Regions from separate parts of the Pseudomonas sp. NFACC43 genome, predicted to be linked through region 1. Evidence: riboswitches for the same ligand, from Rfam matches in the RefSeq annotation. Region 1 holds a riboswitch; the other holds the start of a gene.

Region 1 (8,922 bases):
GATTGCAGCGGCCTGATCGGTTATGTCTATCGCGACGCGGCCGGTATTTCCCTGCCACGTTCGACCCGCGAAATGATCGGCATGCGAGCCCCGGAAGTCGGTAAGGATGCGCTGCAGAGCGGGGACCTGGTTTTCTTCGCCACCAATGGCGGTTCCCAGGTCAGCCACGCCGGAATCTACGTCGGAGAGGGCCGTTTCGTGCATGCGCCGGCCACCGGTGGGACGGTCAAGCTCGATAGCCTGTCCAAGGCCTATTGGCAGAAGGCTTACCTGGGCGCCAAGCGTGTATTGCAGCCTGAGCATCTGGCACGCAATCCCTGACGTAGATCTTCAGGCCAGCGAGGACCTGTGGCGAGGGGATTTATCCCCGCTGGGCTGCAAAGCAGCCCCAAAGACAGCGGCTTGGATGCGATCGGCCTGAAAACTCCGCATTTCAAGCTCTAGGGCTGCTGCGCAGCCCCGCGGGGATCAATCCCCTCGCCACAGAAGAGTGCGATCAGCGCTATTGGGCAGACACCCGCCAGATCTTGTTCCCCACATCATCGGCCACCAGCAATCCACCCTGTTTGTCGATCACGACACCTACCGGGCGGCCCTGGGCTTTTTCGTCGGCGTTCAGGAAGCCGCTCAGCACATCGACAGGTTGCCCGACCGGCTTGCCAGCACTGAAGGGGACGAAAATCACTTTGTAGCCACTGTGGGGCTTGCGATTCCATGAGCCGTGCTGCCCGATGAACGCTCCCTCGGTAAATGGCGCGGGCAGGTTGCTGCCCTCGGCGAAGGTCAGGCCCAGCGACGCGGTGTGAGGCCCGACGGCATAGTCCGGGGCGATGGCCTTGGCCACCAGGTCCGGTTTCTGGGGCTCGACCCGAGTATCGACATGCTGCCCGTAATAGCTGTAGGGCCAGCCATAGAAGCCGCCATCCTTGACCGAGGTGATGTAGTCCGGCACCAGGTCGCTGCCGATCTCGTCCCGTTCGTTCACCGCTGTCCACAGCGCTCCGCTGCGCGGCTCCCAGGCCAGGCCGTTGGGGTTGCGCAGGCCAGAGGCAAAGATGCGGTGGTTGCCGCTGGCGCGGTCCACTTCCCAGATGGCCGCACGACCTTCTTCAGCCTCCATGCCGTTTTCCGCGACGTTACTGTTCGAGCCGGTGGTGACGTACAGCTTGCTGCCGTCGCGGCTGGCGATGACGTTTTTGGTCCAGTGGTGGTTGAGCGTGCCGCCCGGCAAGTCGACGACCTTGGTGGGCTGCGCCTTGATTTGCGTGTCGCCGTCCTTGTAGGGAAAACGAATCAACCGGTCAGTGTCGGCTACGTACAGGTCATTGCCCACCAGGGTCATGCCGAACGGCGAGTTGAGGTTCTCCAGGAAAACCGTGCGGGTTTCGGCGATGCCGTCGTGATTGGCGTCACGCAGCAGTGTGATGCGATTGGGGCTTGGCACTCCGGCGCCGGCGCGACCCATGACCTTTTTCATTACCCAGCCGCGCACGCCCTTGGAATCGTCTGGCTTGGGCGGGGCATTGGTTTCGGCTACCAGCACATCGCCGTTGGGCAGCACATAGAGCCAGCGTGGATGATCCAGGCCTTCGGCGAAAGCCTTCACTTGCAGGCCCTGGGCCGGCGTCGGCTTGGCGCCGTCCGGCCAGCCGACAGCTTCGGCGATGTTCACGGTGGGGATCAGGGTCTTGTTCGGTTCCGGCAGCTTCGGCGATGGGCCGGTGCCATCGGACACTTGCAGCGTGGACGATTCCCCGCAAGCGACAAGCCCTGCGGCAAGGACAATGGTCAGGAGATGAGGCGGCTTGAGCATGCTGGCTTCCCTATGAATGCATGTGGTTATTCATAGAGAAGCGTAGACGCGCGATGGTTCCACCCGTCAGCCGTGGGCCTGCTTGAACAGCACGGCGATCCCCGGATGATAATGACCGGCCTCGTTGCGCAACTTGCGGTAGGCGTAAGGGAAATACCAGGCCACGGCGCAGGTGTTTTCCTTCTGCAGTTCATCGACCATGTCCTGCAGCTCTTCGGGCGTGGTGCTTTGCTGGGCTTTTTGCGGCGCGACGAACAGGCAGCCCAGCTTCAGGTCGCTGGCGTAGCTGATGCGCTTGGCGTCGCTGGTGGCTTCGAGCAAGGGCTGGGTCAGGTTGAGGCTCTTGACCTTTGGCCAGCGCTGGGTGGCCTGGATGAAGGCGCGCTCATCCGTACCGGCAATGAACAGGTGGGCCCTGGCGTTGCGTTCGCCTTCTTCATTCTGCTTGCGGGTCGGGGCGTCCTGCAGCGTGACCATCTCGGCCATCCAGGCCGCTGCCGAGAGCAATCCCAGGTTGGCTTTTTCGTCGAACCAGTACGGCGTGTCGTTATCCCCGCGCACGGTGTTGTAGCGATCGATGCAGTCGAACCAGCGTTCGAGCATCGGGCGCAGGAACTCCAGTTTTGGATTGCTGATGATCATGCCTTGCATGCGTTGCCCCCTGTTGTTCTTGTGATATCGGGTGGTAATGTCCATTTGATATCATTTGCCGCATCATGGCACAACATTGACGTCATTTTATTGATCCTGGCCAATAAGCGACGCCCGGCCCGCGGTGGCTTTAATTGACGCTCCTGCCCCAACCCTCTAACCTTCGCGGCTTGTTTCAGGTGCTTTGTGGCCGCAGGCCGACAAAGTGAAACAGGGAAGCCGGTGAGCCCATGCGAGCCCGGCGCTGCCCCCGCAACGGTAAATGAGTCAAGGCTGCCCATGAGCCACTGCGTCCAAGGACGTGGGAAGGCGGGTAGCCCGGCATCACGCCGCTCATGAGCCCGGAGACCGGCCTGATCCATTCAACGGCGTCACGGTGGGCGATGCCAGGCTTGTTGCCGTCTCTTTTTGTGCCCGCCCGCCGTTATCCAGTCCCAACGGAGGCCTCCCCATGACCGGTTCCCCCATTTCCGATGCGTCCGATCGCGACGAACGTCACCTGGCGCGCATGCTGCGCAAGAAAGCCGTGATCGACGAGCGTATTGCCAACGCGCCGAACGAGTGCGGCCTGCTGCTGGTGTTGAGCGGCAACGGCAAGGGCAAGAGCAGCTCTGCGTTCGGCATGCTCGCGCGGGCCATGGGGCATGGCATGCAATGCGGCGTGGTGCAGTTCATCAAGGGGCGCAACAGCACCGGGGAAGAACTGTTTTTCCGTCGCTTCCCGGAGCAGGTGCGTTTTCATGTGATGGGGGAAGGATTTACCTGGGAAACCCAGGACCGCCAGCGCGATATCGCTGCTGCCGAAGCCGCCTGGGCGGTGTCGCGCCAGTTGCTGGGCGATCCGTCCATCGGCCTGGTCGTGCTCGATGAACTCAATATCGCCCTCAAGCATGGATACCTGGACCTGGACCAGGTGCTGAGCGACCTGCAGGCCCGCCCGCCCATGCAGCATGTGGTGGTGACCGGGCGTGGCGCCAAGCCGGAAATGATCGAGTTGGCGGATACCGTCACCGAGATGGGCATGATCAAGCACGCCTTCCAGGCCGGCATCAAGGCGCAGAAGGGCGTCGAGCTGTGAGCGATGCCCGCATGCACAGCCGCCAGTGCCCGGCCGTCCTGATCGCAGCCCCTGCCTCGGGGCAGGGCAAGACCACCGTCACCGCCGCGCTGGCCCGGTTGCATCGCAACCAGGGGCGCAGGGTGCGGGTATTCAAGTGCGGTCCGGATTTTCTCGATCCGATGATCCTGGAGCGCGCCAGCGGCGCGCCGGTCTATCAGCTGGACATGTGGATGGTCGGCGAGCAGGAAAGTCGACGGCTGTTGTGGGAAGCCGCCGGGGAGGCGGACCTGATCCTGATCGAAGGCGTGATGGGGCTGTTCGACGGCACCCCGTCCAGTGCCGACCTGGCGCGGCATTTCGGTGTACCGGTGCTGGCGGTGATCGACGGAACGGCCATGGCCCAGACGTTCGGCGCCCTGGCCCTGGGCCTGGCGCGTTATCAAGCGGACCTGCCGTTTGCCGGGGTGCTGGCCAACCGGGTCGGCACCTTGCGGCATGCGCAACTGCTCGAAGGCAGCCTGACCGAAGGGCTGCGCTGGTACGGCGCGTTGTCCCGGGAAACCGGTATCGAATTGCCCAGCCGTCACCTCGGCCTGGTCCAGGCCAGTGAGCTGAATGACCTGGATCTGCGCCTCGATGCTGCCGCCGAGGCCCTGGCGAGCAGTTGCGAAGTGACGCTGCCGCCGGCCGTGACGTTTGCCGCACCCGAGGTGGTGGCCGTGCAACCCTGGCTCGACGGCGTCCGTATCGCCGTGGCGCGGGACGAAGCGTTTGCGTTCACCTACGGCGCAAGCCTCGACCTGCTGCGGGCCATGGGCGCGCAGTTGAGCTTTTTCTCTCCGATCCATGACACGACGCTGCCCGAAGCGGACAGCCTCTACCTGCCTGGCGGTTACCCGGAGCTGCACCATGTCGCCCTGGCCCGGAACGCGTCGATGCTGGCGGCGATCCGGGCTCACCATGAGGCCGGCAAGCCCTTGCTGGCCGAATGCGGCGGCATGTTGTACCTGCTGGATTCGCTGACCGATGTCGAAGGTACTCGCGCCGAGCTGCTGGGCCTGCTGGCCGGCGAGGCGCAGATGCAGAAACGCCTGGCGGCCCTGGCCCTGCAAGCGGTGGAGCTGCCGGAAGGCACCTTGCGGGGCCATACCTACCATCATTCGCTGACCAGCACCGATGTTGCGCCGATCGCTCGTGGCCAGAGTCCCAATGGCGGGCGTGGAGCCGAGGCGGTTTTCCGGCAGGGGCGGATGACGGCTTCCTATGTTCACTTCTATTTTCCATCGAACCCGAGGGCGATCGCCGCGCTGTTCGCGCCGGTCCCCGAGGCCGCTTTCGCGAACACGTTCGATCACCTGACTCCAGTGGAAGCGGGCTTGCTCGCGAAAAGGCCATGACCGACAACGCTTTCTCCCAGGCCGAACGCGACGCCATCTACCGCGCCATCGCCGAGCGCCGCGACATGCGCCACTTCGCAGGTGGCTCGATTGAGCCGGCCTTGCTGCGGCGCCTGCTGGAAGCGGCGCATCAGGCTCCCAGCGTGGGCCTGATGCAGCCGTGGCGATTCATTCGCATCAGTGACCGCGCCCTGCGCGGCAATATCCGGCAGTTGGTGGAAGAGGAACGTGTTCGCACCGCCGAGGCCCTGGGCGAGCGTAGCGATGAGTTCATGAAGCTCAAGGTCGAAGGCATCGACGACTGCGCCGAAGTGTTGGTGGCCGCGTTGATGGATGATCGCGAGCGGCATATCTTCGGGCGTCGGACCTTGCCGGAAATGGATCTGGCCTCGCTGTCCTGCGCCATCCAGAACCTGTGGCTGGCCGCCCGTGCCGAAGGGTTGGGGATGGGCTGGGTGTCGTTGTTCGAGCCCCAGGCCCTGGCCGACCTGCTGGGGTTGCCCGTCGGCGCCAAGCCCCTGGCGATTCTGTGCCTGGGGCCGGTGCAGAGCTTTTACCCGGCTCCGATGCTCACCCTGGAGGGCTGGGCGCAATCGAGGCCGCTCAATGAACTGCTTTATAAAAACCGTTGGGGCGTGAGCTCATGAGCGTGGCACTGCTCAGCGCTGCTGCGGTGGCGTTGGATGCGTTGCTGGGCGAACCTCGACGCTGGCATCCGTTGGTGGCGTTCGGCGGATTTGCCGATCGCATCGAACAACGTTTCAACGCGGGCGGGCGCGGCTGGCGCAGCCACGGTGTCACGGCGTGGTTCATCGCCGTGGTGCCGTTGACCTTGCTGGCCACGGCCTTGTCCTGGGCCCCCCTGGTGGGTTGGCTGGTGGACATCCTGGCCTTGTACTGCGCCCTCGGGCTGCGCAGCCTGGGGGAACATGTCGAGCCGGTAGCCCGGGCGTTGCGCAGTGGGGACCTGGACGAAGCGCGTCGGCGGGTGGGCTATCTGGTCAGCCGTGAGACCCGTGAGCTGGACGAAACCGCTGTCGCGCGCGCTGCCACCGAATCGGTGCTGGAGAATGGCAGCGACGCGGTATTCGCCGCCTTGTTCTGGTTCGCCGTGGCCGGCGCGCCCGGCGTGGTGTTGTACCGCTTGAGCAATACCCTCGATGCGATGTGGGGCTACCGCAACGAACGCTTCGAGCGGTTCGGTTGGGCTGCGGCCAGAATCGATGATGGCCTCAATTACATTCCGGCGCGGCTGGTGGCGTTGACCTACGCGTTGCTGGGGAAAACCCGAGTGGCGCTGCGGTGCTGGCGTCGCCAGGGGCCGACCTGGGACAGCCCCAACGCCGGGCCCGTCATGGCGGCCGGTGCCGGGGCGCTTGGGGTCGAGCTGGGAGGCGCGGCGGTTTACCACGGCGAGCTGCACCAGCGTCCGCCTTTGGGCGAGGGCGTTCCGGCGAGCGCCGATTCCATCGATCGCGGCTGGCAACTGGTCCAGCGCGGCGTATGGTTGTGGTTGCTGATCCTCTGCCTGGGAGCCGAGTTTTATGCTTGAGCACGGTGGGCGCCTGCGCAACGCGGCCCGGCAATACGGTATTGCCGAGGCGCAATGGCTCGATCTGTCCAGCGGCCTGGCGCCCTGGCCGTTCGAGGTTCCGGCGATTCCACTGCGCGCCTGGGCCCGGCTGCCTGAGACGGATGATGGGCTGGAACAGGCGGCCCGCGATTATTACGGCGCTGAGCATGTGCTGCCGGTGGCAGGTTCCCAGATGGCCATCCAGTTGTTGCCCCGCCTGCGTCGCACCGGCAAGGTCGGCGTGCTGTCGCCCTGTTACGCCGAGCACGCCGAGGCCTGGCGCCGAAGTGGCTACATCGTGCGGGAAGTGCTGGAAGCGGAAGTGGATTTCTTCCTCGACAGCCTCGATGTGCTGGTGGTGGTCAACCCGAACAACCCCACGGGCCAGAGCCTGAGCCCGGAGCGTCTGCTCGACTGGCATGCCCGGCTGGCCCAGCGCGGTGGCTGGCTGGTGGTCGATGAAGCGTTCATGGATGTCACGCCGCAACTGAGCCTGGCGGCCCATGCCCATCAGGTTGGTCTGATCGTGCTGCGTTCGTTCGGCAAGTTCTTTGGGCTGGCCGGAGTTCGCCTGGGCTTTGTATTGGCCGAGCGGCACTTGCTCAGGTTGTTGGCCGAACAGGTCGGGCCATGGGCCGTCAGCGGGCCGACGCGGGTGCTGGGGCAGGCCTGTTTGCTGGACCATGCCGCTCAGGTCCGCCAGCGACAGCGCTGTGAAGTCACCAGCCAGCGCCTGGCGCTGACCCTGGAGCGTCATGGCTTCAAGCCCCAGGGCGGCTGCGGGCTGTTCCAGTGGCTGGTGACCGAGCATGCCCAGGTGCTTCACGATTTCATGGCCCGCCGCGGCATTCTCCTGCGCTTGTTTTCCCACAACAGCAGCCTGCGGTTCGGGCTTGCAGCCGACGATGCAGAATTCCTGCGCCTCGAACAGGCGTTAGAGGCCTACACCAAGGATCTTCCATGACCACTTTGATGGTGCAGGGCACCACATCCGATGCCGGCAAAAGTACCCTGGTGACGGCGCTGTGCCGCTGGGTCCGCCGCCAGGGCGTCAGCGTGGTGCCGTTCAAGCCGCAGAACATGGCGCTCAACAGCGCGGTGACCGCCGATGGCGGCGAAATCGGGCGCGCCCAGGCAGTACAGGCCCAGGCCGCAGGCCTTGAGTCCCATACCGACATGAACCCGGTGCTGCTCAAGCCCAACAGCGACACCGGGGCCCAGGTCATCATCCATGGGCGTGCCGTGACCACCATGAACGCCGTTGCCTATCACGATTACAAAGCCATCGCGATGCAAGCGGTATTGGCCTCTCACCGGCGGTTGAGCGAGGCCTATCCGGTGGTGATGGTGGAAGGTGCGGGATCGCCGGCGGAAATCAATCTGCGGGCCGGCGACATCGCCAACATGGGCTTTGCCGAAGCGGTGGACTGCCCGGTCCTGCTGATCGCCGATATCAATCGCGGCGGGGTCTTCGCCCATCTGGTGGGCACCCTGGAATTGCTGTCGCCCAGCGAGCAGGCGCGGGTGAAAGGCTTCGTCATCAACCGATTTCGCGGCGACATCGCCTTGCTGCAGCCGGGCCTGGATTGGCTTGAGGCGCGTACCGGCAAACCGGTTATTGGCGTGTTGCCCTACGTGACGGATCTGCACCTGGAGGCCGAGGATGGCCTCGACCAGCGCCAGGCCGACAAGGTCGGGCAGGTGCTCAAGGTGGTGGTGCCGGTGTTGCCGCGCATCAGCAACCATACCGATTTCGATCCGTTGCGCCTGCACCCGCAGGTGGACCTGCAATTCATCGGCCCTGGCCAGGCCATTGCGCCGGCCGACCTGATCATCCTGCCCGGTTCGAAAAGCGTGCGCAGCGACCTGGCCTATTTGCGTGCCAACGGCTGGGAGGCGGCTATCCAACGCCACTTGCGCTATGGCGGCAAACTGCTGGGGGTCTGCGGTGGTTTGCAGATGCTCGGCCAGCAGGTCCACGACCCGCTGGGGCTGGAGGGCGCGGCGGGCTCCAGTGCGGGGCTGGGTTTGCTGGCCTTTGAAACGACGCTGGAGCACGAAAAACAACTGCGTAATGTCCGCGGGCGATTGGCCTTGGAAGAGGCTGACGTCAGCGGCTATGAGATTCACGCGGGGGTGACCACTGGACCGGCCCTGGAAAACGCAGCGGTGTACTTGGAAGACGGCCGTTGCGACGGCGCGAAAAGTCTCGATGGGCAGATTGTCGGCACCTACCTGCATGGACTGTTCGAATCTCCCCAGGCCAGCAGTGCGTTGTTGCGCTGGGCTGGGCTACAGGATGTGCAGGCAGTGGATTACCACGGCTTGCGCGAGCGGGACATCGAGCGGTTGGCGGATCTGGTGGAGCGGCATCTGGACACTGGGTTGTTGCGTGAACTCTGCGGGATCTAGGGTGGCTGTGCCGGCC
Region 2 (8,922 bases), on a different contig from region 1:
CCCGTGGGTCGTCCAGCACATGCACGACATTCGCCTGGCGATAAACGCCGTTGGCGGTGAAGTTGGTGCTGCCGCACAACACGGCCTCCGGCTGCAACGCCCCGCGGTCACCGATCTTGCTCAGCACGATGAACTTGTCATGGAAGATGTTGTGGGTGACTCGCCCGCGCTTGTTGGCCGGCGGCAATCGTTCCAGGTTGGCTTCGTTACGCAGTGTGGTGTCGTCGCCCGGTTCGGCGTGGTACAGCACCCGCACCCGCGCGCCACGGGCAAACGCGGCATTGACCGCATCGACGATCACGGGCAACTCGTATTCGTAGATGGCCACATCCAGCGCCCACGTGGCGTCCAGCGCCCGGTCGATGAAGCCGGTCAAGCGTCCCAGCAGGCCGTTCTCCAGCCAGCGACGCGGCGCGTCGGGCCAATCGTCGATGGACAGGTGCTTGTTGGCATCGATCAAGGCGTCCAGCTCGGGGAACTTGCGCTGGAAAGCCTGGCTGGCGGCCACCGCACGATTGAAGATGACCCGCTGGTTGGCGGGCATTGCGTCGTCGCTGGTGATGGTGACTTCCAGCGACTCCCCCAGTTGCGGTGCCTTGTAACTGCCATAGGCCAGGTGCACCCGATAATGAAGCGTCACCCCAGGGTTGACGGCGTAGTCGGCCCAGCGAAATTTCTGCAACGGGGCCTTGTCGCTGGGCGTGGCGTGGAACTGGGGAAAGGTATGGGCCGTGTCGGGAAAGGTCAGGCTGTTGAACAGGAACAGCCAGGGTTTGTCACCCTGCTGCTTCTCGATGGCGAAACCCAGCAAACCCTTGCGCCGTGATTCGGCCAGGTCCATGGCCAGTAGCACACCGTTGGTGCCGGCATAGGCCTTGACCCGGAAATCGTCCTGGGCATTGGTGACGAGTACGCGCATGGTTCACTCCTGTGGGGGGCCGCTTGAGCATAGTGCAGTGAAACGGGTCAGGTGGGCAGGTCATGGGAACCGAGGGGATGCCATCGCGAGCAAGCTCGCTCCCACAAGGGCCCGGGGTGTTCATCATTCATGTGTTCACAACAAAACCCGTGTAGGAGCGAGCTTGCTCGCGATGGGGCCCTGACAGTCACAGAACCTTTCAATCAGCCTCATCGATATGCCGATACTCAGCCTGCAACTGCCCCGCCAACTGCCGGGCCCGGCCCAGGCGGATCGGGCCGCGCTCGATGTCGATCAACAGGCACGGACAATCCAGGGGCGACAGCGACAGCCCCTCCTTCACGCGCCCATCGGTCATCACCAGCACCCGCTGTCGCTCCGCAGGGAAGCGCTTGCGCCGGGCCGTCAACCAGCGTACGGCCTCGCTCAACGCAGCCAGCAACGGCGTACCGCCACCGGCGCCCAGGCCATCGAGCCAGTGGCGCAGACCCGCCGAGGCCTTGAGCCCTTGCACCTGCCAGTTCGGCTGCATGCCACTGGCCGTCAACAGCGCCAGGCGGGCCCGCTGCCGGTAGGCGTCGTCGAACAATTGCGCCAACAAGCCTTTGCCGTCGCTCAAGGCCCGATGACGACGGGTCGAGGCCGAGGCATCCACGATCACCAGCCAGAGTTCGTGAGGCGCACGGTGACGCTCGTGCCAACGCAGGTCCTGGCGCAAGCGTGGACGCCCCTGGAGCAGGGTCCTTGGCCAATTCACCGCGCCGCCAGACGCCGTTTTGCTGCGGCCCTGGCGCCCCTGCTCCAGGTGCCCTGCCCGGGGTCCGGCATCCGCCCCCGCGCTGGCACGAGGGCGGATGCCTAGGGCTTTTTTGGCCACCCCGGCACGTCGCGTCGGGTACCGGTCGGCAGTGCCCGGGGCGGCAGATCCCCCCACTGGCCTTGGCCTCCCCGGGGTTCGGTTGCGCGCTCGCCAGGCGCAGGCGGCGGGGAAGGCGCAGCGGCCGGATCCGTCCGTTCGCGCCGACGATGACGCAAGGCAAATTCAGCGACCGCGTCGATGTCGTCGACGGCGATGGCCTGCGCGCCGCGCCAAGCGGCATGGGCACGGGCGGCACGCAGCCAGACCAGGTCGGCGCGCAGGCCATCGACCCCAGCGGCAAAACAGCGCTCGGTAATCAGCGCCAGGGACGCATCGTCCAGGGCAATGGCCGGCAACAGGTCGCGGGCCTGCTGGCAACGATCACGCAGGTGCTGCTGGGCCTGCGACCACTCGGCGCAGAACGCCACCGGATCGCTGTCGAAATCCAGCCGCCGTCGAATGATCTGCCCACGCTCCGCCGGTGCGGTATGCCCGTGGAGCGCCACGTTCAGGCCGAAGCGATCGAGCAGTTGCGGGCGCAGTTCGCCCTCTTCCGGGTTCATGGTGCCGATCAGCACGAAACGCGCCGGATGCCGATGGGAAATGCCGTCGCGCTCGATCACGTTGGTACCGCTGGCGGCCACATCCAGCAGCAGGTCCACCAGATGGTCGGGCAGCAGGTTCACCTCATCGACGTACAACACACCACCGTCGGCCTTGGCCAGCACGCCGGGGGAAAACTGCGCCCGACCCTCGCCCAGGGCCGCGTCCAGATCGAGGGTGCCCACCAGTCGCTCTTCCGTGGCGCCCAGGGGCAAGGTGACGAACTGACCGCTGGCCAACAGGTCCGCCAGGCCCCGGGCCAGGGTGGACTTGGCCATGCCCCGCGGCCCTTCGATCAGCACGCCGCCAATCCTGGGATCGATGGCGGCCAGGCACAGCGCCAGCTTCAGGTCATCGGCGCCGACCACGGCGCAGAGGGGGAAATGGGGTTGGGTCATATCTGATTCTCAAGGGTGGTCGATCACGTCAATACGAACAGAGTACCTGGCCGGCTGGCTGGACAATCAGCCATCCTCCTCGATGTCCAACAGCAAATTCTCCAACGCTTCGCGATACTCCCCCGGTTCCTGCCACATCCCTCGCTGCTGGGCTTCGAGCATGCGCTCGGTCATGTCCCGCAGGGCGTCGGGGTTGTGCTGGCGAATGAATGCCTGGGTGTGCGGATCGAGCAGGTAAGCATCGGCCAGCAATGCGTACTGGTGATCATCGATCAACTGCGTAGTGGCGTCGAAGGCGAACAGGTTGTCCACCGTCGCCGCCAGTTCGAACGCACCTTTGTAGCCGTGGCGCTTGACTCCGTCGATCCACTTCGGGTTGACGGCCCGGGAACGGATGACGCGGTTGAGCTCTTCTTTCAGGGTGCGGATCCTTGGCAGGTCCGGCTGGCTGTGATCGCCATGATAGCTGGCGGCGGTTTCGCCGCTGAGGGTCTCCACCGCCGCCAACATGCCGCCCTGGAACTGGTAGTAATCGTTGGAATCGAGCAGGTCGTGCTCGCGGTTGTCCTGGTTCTGCAGCACCGCTTGCACCTGGCTCAGGCGTCGGGAGAACTGCTCCCGGGCGGCGGTGCCTTCATCGCTGCCGCCATAAGCGTAGCCGCCCCAGTTCAGGTAAACCTCGGCCAGGTCTTCGCGACTCTGCCACAGGCGACCGTCCACGGCGCCCTGCACGCCGGCGCCATAGGCCCCGGGCTTGGCCCCGAAGATCCGCCAGCCGGCCTGGCGCGCTGCCACTTCCGGATCCAGGCCCGACGCTGACAGGGCTTCGCGTTCGCCACGGACCTTGGCCGCCAGGGGGTTCATGTCATCCGGCTCGTCGAGGGCGGCGACAGCCTGGACCGCGGCATCGAACAGGCGGATCAGGTTGGCGAACGCGTCGCGGAAGAAGCCAGACACCCGCAACGTCACATCGACACGCGGCCGGTCCAGCAGGCTCAACGGCAGGATCTCGAAATCGTCGACCCGCTGGCTGCCTGTGGCCCACACCGGCCGCACGCCCATCAGGGCCATGGCCTGGGCAATGTCGTCGCCGCCGGTGCGCATGGTGGCGGTGCCCCACACCGACAGGCCAAGCTGGCGCAGGTGATCACCGTGATCCTGCAGGTGCCGCTCGAGAATCAGGTTGGCCGATTGGAAGCCGATCCGCCACGCCGTGGTGGTGGGCAGGTTACGCACGTCCACCGAGAAGAAATTGCGCCCGGTGGGCAGCACATCCAGGCGCCCGCGACTCGGCGCACCGCTTGGCCCGGCCGGCACGAAGCGCCCGCCGAGGGCATCGAGCAGACCGCGCATTTCCGCCGGACCGCAGGCATCCAGGCGCGGCGCCACGACCTCGCGCAGGTGCTCGACAATGCTGCTCACCGTCTCCCAGCCTGGCGCGTCCAACCCCTCGACCGCGCCGTCCAGGGCCCGTTCGATCAACTGCGCTGCGAACAGCTCCAGGCGTTCGCGGGTATCGCCGACGGTACGCCAGGCCTGGTCGCTGATCTGACACAATGCCTGCGGACGACCGCCGCCCCAAGGCTCGGCCAAGGCGCAATCCAGGGGGTCGAAGCCCAGCTCGAACGCCCTGGCCAGGGCCCGCAGCAGACTGGACTGCGCACCTTTGCCGTCGCCACGGGGAATGCGCAACAACGCCAGCAACGTGTCGATGCGCAGCCGCCCGGCAGGGGATTGACCGAAGACATGCAGCCCGTCGCGGATCTGCGATTCCTTCAAGTCGCACAGGTAGGTGTCCAGGCGCGGCAGCCAGATCGCGGCGTCGGCGTCGCTGTCCAGGGCCGCGTCAAGTTGCAGCTCGCGATCGATGTGGGTCTCGCGCACCAGGCCGAGAATGTCCCGCTGCAGCTCCCGGGCCCGACGCGGATCCAGCAGTTGCGCCTCGTAGTACTCGTCGGCCAGCAACTCCAGGTTACGCAACGGCCCGTAGGTTTCGGCCCGGGTCAGGGGCGGCATCAAATGATCGATGATCACCGCCTGGGTACGGCGCTTGGCCTGGGCGCCCTCGCCCGGATCATTGACGATGAACGGATAGATGTTCGGCAACGGTCCCAGCAGCGCGTCCGGCCAGCAATTCTCCGACAGCCCGACGCCCTTGCCGGGCAGCCACTCGAGGTTGCCGTGCTTGCCGACATGAATGACCGCATGGGCGCCATAGGCGTGGCGCAGCCAGAAATAGAACGCCAGGTAACCATGGGGCGGCACCAGGTCCGGGTCGTGGTACACCGCGCTCGGATCGACCTGATACCCCCGGGCCGGCTGGATGCCGACGAACGTCAGGCCCAGGCGCAGGCCGGCGATCATCAGTCGCCCCTGGCGAAACATCGGATCCTTGTCGGGGGTGCCCCAGCGCTCCAGCACGGCCTGGCGGTTGGACTCGGGCAACGCATCGAACATCGCCCGATAGGCATCGAGGGACAGGCTCTGGTGACACGGGCGCAGATCGAGGCTGTCCAGGTCGTTGCTGACCCCGCCGAGCAATTGCTGGATCAGCGCCGTGCCGCTGGCGGGCAATTGCGCTGGCAGCGGATAACCCTCGGCATGCAAGGCGCGCAGGATGTTCAGCGCCGCCGCCGGCGTGTCCAGGCCGACGCCGTTGCCGATGCGTCCATCCCGGGTCGGATAGTTGGCGAGAATCAGGGCTACACGTTTTTCCGCGTTGGGCAGACGCGCCAGGTCGGTCCAGCGCCGCGCCAGCTCGGCAACGAAATCCATGCGCTCGGGCACCGCCCGGTAGCAGACCACGTCGCTCTGGCTGAGCTCACTGCGCCAGGCCAGGTCCTTGAAACTGATGGGGCGACTGATGATCCGCCCGTCCAGCTCCGGCAAGGCAATGTGCATCGCCAGGTCCCGCGGGCCCAGGCCCTGCTCGCTGGCACGCCAGCCGGGCTCGTTGTCCTGGGCGCAGATCGCCTGGATCACCGGGACGTTGCGACGAAACGGGCGCAGGTGCGGTGCTTCGGGACTGGATTGGGCAAATCCCGTGGTGTTGAGGATCACCCCGGCCTCTGCCTCGTCGAGCCAGTCCTGCACCATGGCCAGGCAACCGGGCTCCTTGAGGCTCGCCACGGCCATCGGTAGCGGGTTGAGCCCCGCCGCTTGCAAACGCTGGCAGAACCCATCGATGAACGCGGTATTCGCCGCTTGCAGGTGGGAGCGATAGAACAGCACCGCCGCCACCGGTTGTCCGGCCTGCCAGTCGGCTCGCCAGTCAGCGAGGCTGGCCTGGTTGTGCGTGGGGTGATAGATCGCCGTGCGTGGCAGGGCCTGCGGTTCGCCCCATGGATAATCGCGACCGAACCATTGGCTGGCGAGGTTATGGAAAAGGTCCAGGGCATTGCCCAGTCCGCCCTGGCGCAAGAACTGCCAGAGACGGTCGCGGTCCTCGACGGGGACGTTGCTCAGGTCGCTGAGTTCCGGATCAGGACGATCGTCCCCCGGCACCAGGATCAGCTTCACCCCGCGTCCGGCCAATGCCATCAGCCGTTCGATGCCGTAGCGCCAATAGCCGATACCGCCGTGCAGCGACAGCAGGATGACCTTGGCGTGGCGTAGCACGTCTTCGAAGTACAGGTCCACCGAGGCGTGGTTCTGCACCTGCATCGGGTTGGCGAGGCGAAACTCGGGATAATCGCCTGGCAACTGCTTCGCCGCTTCGGCCAGCAGCGCCAGGCTGGAGTCGCCACTGCACAGGATCACCAGCTCGGCGGGGGTCTGCCCCAGGTCGGCAATGTTGTCATCGGACACAAAACCGCCGGGCTGGGTCCTGAGCAGGTGCATGGGTCAGGCGCCGAGGGCGGCGCGCAACTGCGCTTCGAGCAGCCCGGCATCCAGGGCCTGGCCAATCAGGACCAGGCGAGTGACCCGCGCTTCATCCGCGCCCCACTGGCGATCGAAATGCTTGTCGAAGCGCGTACCGACGCCCTGGACCAACAGCCGCATCGGCTTGTTCGGAATCGCCGCGAAGCCTTTGACCCGCAGCACGCCGTGCTGGACCACCAGTTGGGTCAGGGCATCGAGCAACAGACTTTCGTCGGCCTGGGGCAGCTCGATGGAGATGGAGTCGAAGGCGTCATGATCGTGGTCGTCATCGTCGCCGTCGTGGTGATGGTCGTGATGGCTATGGCGGCCGTCGATGTGCTCTTCGGAACCTGCGCCGAGGCCGATCAGCACATCCAGGGGCAGGCGTCCGCTGCTGGCTTCGATGATCTTGACTGCCGGCGGCAGCTCTTCGGCCACCTCCAGGCGGACCTTCGCCAGGTCGTCGGGGCTGATCAGGTCGGCCTTGTTGAGAATCACCAGGTCGGCGCTGGCCAGTTGATCGGCGAACAGCTCATGCAGCGGTGACTCGTGGTCCAGGTTCGGATCGAGTTTGCGCTGGGCGTCCACCTGGTCGGGGAAGGCGGCGAAGGTACCGGCGGCCACGGCCGGGCTGTCGACCACGGTGATCACCGCATCGACAGTGCAGGCACTGCGGATTTCCGGCCATTGGAAGGCCTGGACCAACGGCTTGGGCAGGGCCAGGCCGGAGGTCTCGATCAGGATGTGATCGAGATCGCCACGCCGGGCCACCAGTTCGCGCATGACCGGGAAGAACTCTTCCTGGACCGTGCAGCACAGGCAACCGTTGGCCAGTTCGTAGACGCGGCCGTTGGCCTCTTCCTCGGTGCAACCGATGGAGCACTGCTTGAGGATCTCGCCGTCGATGCCCAGTTCGCCGAACTCGTTGACGATCACGGCGATACGACGCCCCTGGGCGTTGTCGAGCATGTGCCGCAGCAGGGTGGTCTTCCCCGAGCCGAGGAAACCGGTGACGATGGTGACGGGAAGCTTGGCCAGTGTTTTCATCGGATGCCCTTTGGCAAGGTGGCGGGCAAACGGGACGACAACCGCTGGCACAGGCGTGCGCGGAAGATTTCGCCACCGGATCACCCCGCCCGGTTGTAGTGAGAATCTGTGTCGAGGCAGGTCTCCTGGCTGACGGTGGGCCAGTCATCCGACTGGCAATTGCTGCGCCTTCCCGCGCACCCCGGATAAAGGGCATGCACAGTGGCCTTGCAGAAACATCACCGTTCACAGTTGCGGGGGCAGCCGCGGCTTGGACCGCGTTCCCTTCTTAGCTTCGGCGCAGGCCGAAGAACCTCGAAGGCGCAAGGCTACGCAGGGTGTGGGGACGGGTCAATCTCCGCAAGTAAGTTATGCGGTGTCCTTACCGCCGCCATCGCGAGCAGGCTCGCTCCCACATCGGATCCCGCAGCCCCCCTGTGGGGGCGAGCTTGTTCGCGACGGGCTGCGCAGCGGCCCCCTGTGCATTGACGGCCCCACCCCACCCATGCTCTCCTGTGCGCCTAGTTACGGGTGCCCTTCACAGGGTGAAACGGGAAACCGGTGAATCGTGTGCTTTACTCCAAAGCCACGTCAGTCCGGTGCTGCCCCCGCAACGGTAAGCGAGCGAAGCGTCTGAACCACTGTGTCCCCGGACATGGGAAGGTGACGCTTGCAGGCCAGGCACGAGCCCGGCACCTCGCGAGCCCGGAGACCGGCCCATGACTCAAGCATCAACAAACCCGCGGTGGGCGGGCGCTGTTCGAACCTCGGCGGTCTTTCGCCCGGGGTCTCATTGCGCTCGCATCCCCCACGGAACAAAAACAGAGGGAAGCGCCATGTCGACCATCAGCAGCACCGCCCGCACCGCCAGCAGCACCACCACCCTGAGCCAACGCCTGAGCGCCGCGATCCTGGCTTCGATCCTGGGTGCGGGGCTGGTCTATTTCGCCGGCTTCTCTCACATCGAAGCGGTGCACAACGCCGCCCACGATACCCGCCACAGCGCTGCCTTCCCCTGCCACTGAGAACTGACGACATGATCAAGCGTATCGCGCAGACCGCCGGTTTCAGCGGCTTGCTGGCCGCCCTGCTGCTGACCCTGTTGCAGAGCTTGTGGGTATCGCCACTGATTCTCCAGGCGGAAACCTTCGAGAAGGCCCCGGCGTCCGAGGTTCATGAGCACACCGACGGCGTTGCCCACACTCACGATGCCGAGGCGTGGGAGCCGGAAGACGGCTGGCAGCGCGTGCTGTCCA

What was found. Region 1 has a riboswitch for cobalamin ahead of cobO (cob(I)yrinic acid a,c-diamide adenosyltransferase). Riboswitches for the same ligand answer to the same signal wherever they lie in the genome.
Region 2: linked by a shared signal. The riboswitch ahead of cobW (cobalamin biosynthesis protein CobW) and the one ahead of cobO (cob(I)yrinic acid a,c-diamide adenosyltransferase) in region 1 are both predicted to bind cobalamin.

The regions. Positions count from the first base shown of each region.
Region 1 covers NZ_FPKK01000007.1:26,627-35,548, forward strand. Annotated here, with positions in the region: gene BT179_RS13645 (C40 family peptidase) at 1-321, shown strand, start outside; gene BT179_RS13650 (PQQ-dependent sugar dehydrogenase) at 503-1,813, opposite strand; gene BT179_RS13655 (hypothetical protein) at 1,880-2,464, opposite strand; cobalamin riboswitch at 2,625-2,836, shown strand; gene cobO (cob(I)yrinic acid a,c-diamide adenosyltransferase) at 2,916-3,542, shown strand; gene BT179_RS13665 (cobyrinic acid a,c-diamide synthase CobB) at 3,554-4,921, shown strand; gene bluB (5,6-dimethylbenzimidazole synthase) at 4,918-5,568, shown strand; gene cbiB (adenosylcobinamide-phosphate synthase CbiB) at 5,565-6,473, shown strand; gene cobD (threonine-phosphate decarboxylase CobD) at 6,466-7,458, shown strand; gene BT179_RS13685 (cobyric acid synthase) at 7,455-8,906, shown strand.
Region 2 covers NZ_FPKK01000001.1:282,578-291,499, forward strand. Annotated here, with positions in the region: gene BT179_RS01175 (phospholipase D-like domain-containing protein) at 1-919, opposite strand, end outside; gene BT179_RS01180 (vWA domain-containing protein) at 1,119-1,676, opposite strand; gene BT179_RS01185 (magnesium chelatase ATPase subunit I) at 1,778-2,779, opposite strand; gene cobN (cobaltochelatase subunit CobN) at 2,846-6,619, opposite strand; gene cobW (cobalamin biosynthesis protein CobW) at 6,623-7,687, opposite strand; cobalamin riboswitch at 7,785-7,999, opposite strand; cobalamin riboswitch at 8,179-8,402, shown strand; gene BT179_RS01200 (CbtB domain-containing protein) at 8,503-8,691, shown strand; gene BT179_RS01205 (CbtA family protein) at 8,703-8,922, shown strand, end outside.